Regions from separate parts of the Sneathiella sp. genome, predicted to be linked through region 1. Evidence: riboswitches for the same ligand, from Rfam matches in the RefSeq annotation. Region 1 holds a riboswitch; the other holds the start of a gene.

Region 1 (2,204 bases):
TTTGCAAGTCGTGCTTTGCCGCGGACAATCAGGTTAATTTCTGTACCAATGGCGGCAAAACCAAGCGGGACATACCCCATAGCTATCGGCATCTGCAACGACGGAGAAAATCCACCCGATGTTACTTCGCCAATAATATTGCCGTCCAAGTCAGCTATTTCAGTATGCTCTCGTGCCGGAGCTCGACCTTCGGGAACGAGGCCAACACGTTTCATTTCCGGTTTGTTGGCGATTTCCGCTTGCATGACAGCCGCACCCGGAAAGCCACCTTCCAGCCGCCGACGTTTGCTAATAGCCCAGATCAGTCCTGCGGAAATAGGCGTCGTGCTTTCGGTCAAATCATGTCCGTATAGACAAAGGCCGGCCTCGAGCCGCAACGAATCCCGGGCTCCGAGTCCCACTGCAGATACACCATCATGGTCCAGCAATTTACGTGTCAATTGAACAGCCTGCTCATTGGGAATGGAAATTTCATAACCGTCCTCCCCCGTGTATCCCGAGCGCGTCACGAAACATGGAACACCGTCAATGTTAATTTCTTGATAGCTCATAAAGGACATAGAGGCGACTTCTGGCGCCATACTGGATAATATTTCTGCGGCTTTGGGTCCTTGAAGAGCAATGAGCGCTCGATCTTTCAGTTCCGTCACGGTGGCTTTCCCGGCGAGACCGTCTGTTAACAACTTGATGTCTTGCTCTTTACAGGCCGCATTTACCACAACGAAAAGATCATGCTCTCGCCGAGTGACGATGAGGTCATCAAGTATGCCGCCTTCTTCATTCGTCAAGAAGCTATAGCGCATATCGCCGGCCCCTAATGCCTGAATATCTCCAGGAATCAAGGCTTCGAGTGCGGCAGCTGGATTTTCGCCCGTAATGACCACTTGCCCCATATGAGAGACATCAAACAGGCCCGCAGATTCTCGAGTCGCAAGATGTTCTTTCAATATACCGTCAGGATATTGGACCGGCATATCATAACCAGCAAACGGGACCATTTTGGCGCCGAGTTCCACATGTAAATCGTAAAGGATTGTTTTTTCAGTCGCCGAAGTATCACTCATAATTCAATCTCAGTTCAGGTCAAGGGTTGCTACGCACCGGCATTTCCTATGCTGGCAGCAGCCCCCTCTGTCCTATAACCTGAGAGATTTGACGAAAGACGACTAACATTTGTAGTGCCGTCCTACGCTTACCCCTTCGGTGAAACCGCAACCGCGATTTGCTTTCCAGAGTTTCATCCCCCTGCGGTCCGGTTGCCTGAGAGTTTCCGGGGTGGTTGCTCCTTCGGCGACAGTTTATGCACTGTCTCTCCCGCTGGGATCGTCTGAATGTATCAAGGATAATAGAGATCGAATACTAAGAGTCAACTACCTTGAAATTCGCCTTTAAATAACCGGTGGCGTTATATCTTTCCGGAGAAAGTCAGTTGACTGACGACCTCTGCTTCAACTTCAGTTGCTCTTCCGTAAGCTGGAACCCCAGGATAATAACATAATCACCGCCCGTTTTAATTCCCGTAAGCGGAATCCGTTGCTCCATTTCTTCCTGGACCGCGCCCCGTCGCTTACCTTCTGCTATCTCAATAGGACTGTAGAAAATTTCCTTTGCAATGATTTCTCCTGTTTTTTCTGCAATTGCGATAAAGAACGGAAACTCTTCGATCTGGCTTTCCGCTGCGGGCCCCTTGATTGCGCCTATCCGCAGGATGAGCTCCACGACAACAGCGGTTTCATCATCTACATACTGACAAAGACCGCTCACCGGCGCTAAAACGCCTTCAAAACGAACATCTACCAGGTCGCGCCCCTCACCTTCTCGGAAAATCGTTATGCTATCTGTACCAGGCAAGACCTCCAATCGGGGGCACGGTAAAGGAGGTTTCGACTTGCCGAAAACATCAAAGACACTGGTCTCAACCGACCCGCTGCATGAAATTATAGAAAGAGACATGACTGAAATAATTAGCCATCGACATTTTCGGAAAATTTTGAGCATGAAAAAATATGTCACCAAGAAAGATCTTCACTAAATTTTGTTGTGGGTACCATCGCAAAGCGGATTTGATCCACTCTTTTTACAGCCGCAAAAATATATGGTTTTTGCCGTGTCAGATGAAAAGGGAAAAGGCTTAAAATCAGTCGTGCTGTGGGATCCATCGCAAAATGGTTGCTTGGTACTTAGTCCGCATGAGCACCAAAAGT
Region 2 (2,204 bases), on a different contig from region 1:
CCACAGATATTTGGCATGAAGGCTGCATTATACATATCAGCAAATCAATCTATGCTCAGGAGAGTCAAGTGCTGCAGACAGAAGTAAAATATATCGAAAACGAAACTGCCCCGGACCGATTCGAAAAAAGAGACGCTTTTCGCGTTTCCAATCCAACCCTCAGCGTTGAAATTAAGGGCAAAAAATATTCGACCGAGAACTGGTCTTTAAGTGGCCTACTTCTAAATGGCATTCCACCTGGTTACGAAACAGAAATGCCGATTGAGGGAATCTTTGGACCTGTCGGGTCGGTTGAGATGTGCCGGTTTAATGGCCATATTGTGCGCCTTAACAACAATATGATGACAACGGCTATCGAACTTGATGAAAAAAGCGCTGATGTTGCGGCACTACTACCGTTATGGGTGCTTAAATACGGTAGCCGTTGACGTACAAATGGCGAGCGTAAAGTATATACCGTCGCCTGCAGTGTCGCGCAACCGCAGGACAAGGGTAATCTGATCATCCGTATAAAGGAAACTTGACAGATGCCAATCCAATCTGTCTATGGTTTGTTTCGATAAAGAAACTGTTATATTTTACCTTTATCTACCCAATGGGAGAGACTGGCCGTGCCAGCGCCGAAGGAGCAACCGCCCCGGAAACTCTCAGGCAAAAAGTACCGTTGGGTGGGAAGGCTCTGGAGAGTATGTGTAGGTGAAAATCTTGCACGTCACCGAAGAGGTAAACCAGACTTACGATCTGGTGTAATCTTTCAGGTACCCGGACAGAGGGGGCATCGTTTAACGAGCTGGTCGTTTTGACCGGACGGAGAAGGGGTGCCAAAATGAATAGTTTACCTAAAAGCGGTCTTGGAAACGTAACACCAGTAGTGCCTTCTAAACCGGCAAAAACCTCGGATCCGACATCACAGCTAAATGTCAATATCAGTGTGACCGACCTTTATACTATCGGGATCGGCCCTTCCAGCTCACATACTGTCGGGCCAATGAGGGCCGCGAAGCGGTTTGTTGAGCAACTTACTTTACAAGCCCACATGAATACAACCAATCGGGTTCTGGTTCAACTCTATGGCTCCCTCGCCCTTACCGGGCACGGTCACGCGACAGATCACGCTATTTTACTCGGACTCAGCGGCGCTCGCCCCTCCGGAATAGATCCTGAAGACGTCTTACCGCTCATTGCTGAAATTCGGGAATACAACAAGATCCTATTGGATGGCCATCATGAAATCCCGTTTTATGAAGAAGACAACCTCCTATTCCTAAAAGAAGAGGTTCTCCCCGAGCATGCCAACGGTATGCGGTTTTCTGCATTTTCAGCCGAAGGCGAATTGCTCTTGCAAAAAGAATATTTTTCAGTGGGTGGCGGATATGTGGTTTCCCATGATGAGGGAGATCGGGCGGAAACACGCGGCCATAATATTCAACTCCCCCACCCTTTTACCTCGGCTGCGGAATTACTCGCGATCGGTCAGGAAACAGGATTAACGATCGCCGAAATTATGCTCGCCAATGAGACCTGTTGGCGAAAGGAAAAAGAAACCTTTGAATTTCTGGACCAGGTTACTGAGGCCATGATCAATTGCATCCGGCGGGGATGTGAAACGGAAGGTATCCTGCCGGGTGGCCTAAAAGTAAAACGTCGCGCCCACCAGCTATTTAGGGATTTGATGGAAAACCCAGAGCGGGCATCTCGCGACCCTTTAACTGTTCTTGACTGGGTTAATTTATATGCCTTAGCTGTTAATGAGGAAAATGCTGCGGGAGGTCGTGTCGTCACTGCGCCCACAAATGGTGCGGCTGGCGTCATCCCGGCAGTCCTCAAATATTATCAACGCTTTTGCCCCGGCGCTACGGAAAAAGGCAGCCGGGATTTTCTCCTGACAGCTTCGGCCATTGGTGCAATTTACAAAAAGCGTGCCTCCATTTCCGCTGCGGAAATGGGATGCCAGGGTGAAGTTGGTGTAGCCTGTTCCATGGCCGCTGGTGCTCTAACCGCAGTCCTCGGTGGCTCTAATGAGCAGGTTGAAAATGCCGCAGAGATCGGCATGGAACATAATTTAGGACTGACATGTGATCCGATTGGTGGATTGGTTCAAATTCCATGTATCGAACGGAACACAATGGGGGCAATGAAAGCCATCAATGCAGCGCGGCTTGCTTTATCTGGTGACGGTACACACGTGGTTTCGTTAGATGAGG

Evidence for each region. Region 1 has a riboswitch for glycine ahead of gcvT (glycine cleavage system aminomethyltransferase GcvT). Riboswitches for the same ligand answer to the same signal wherever they lie in the genome.
Region 2: it holds a riboswitch for glycine, as region 1 does, so the genes downstream of both, V7723_RS14895 (L-serine ammonia-lyase) here and gcvT (glycine cleavage system aminomethyltransferase GcvT) in region 1, are expected to answer to the same signal.

The regions. Positions count from the first base shown of each region.
Region 1 covers NZ_JBALWD010000007.1:6,268-8,471, reverse strand. The annotation lists gene gcvT (glycine cleavage system aminomethyltransferase GcvT) at 1-1,064, opposite strand, end outside; glycine riboswitch at 1,130-1,235, opposite strand; glycine riboswitch at 1,239-1,327, opposite strand; gene V7723_RS05450 (hypothetical protein) at 1,426-1,851, opposite strand; gene V7723_RS19755 (CDGSH iron-sulfur domain-containing protein) at 2,029-2,204, opposite strand, start outside.
Region 2 covers NZ_JBALWD010000028.1:55,667-57,870, reverse strand. The annotation lists gene V7723_RS14900 (hypothetical protein) at 69-428, shown strand; glycine riboswitch at 587-674, shown strand; glycine riboswitch at 678-772, shown strand; gene V7723_RS14895 (L-serine ammonia-lyase) at 827-2,204, shown strand, end outside.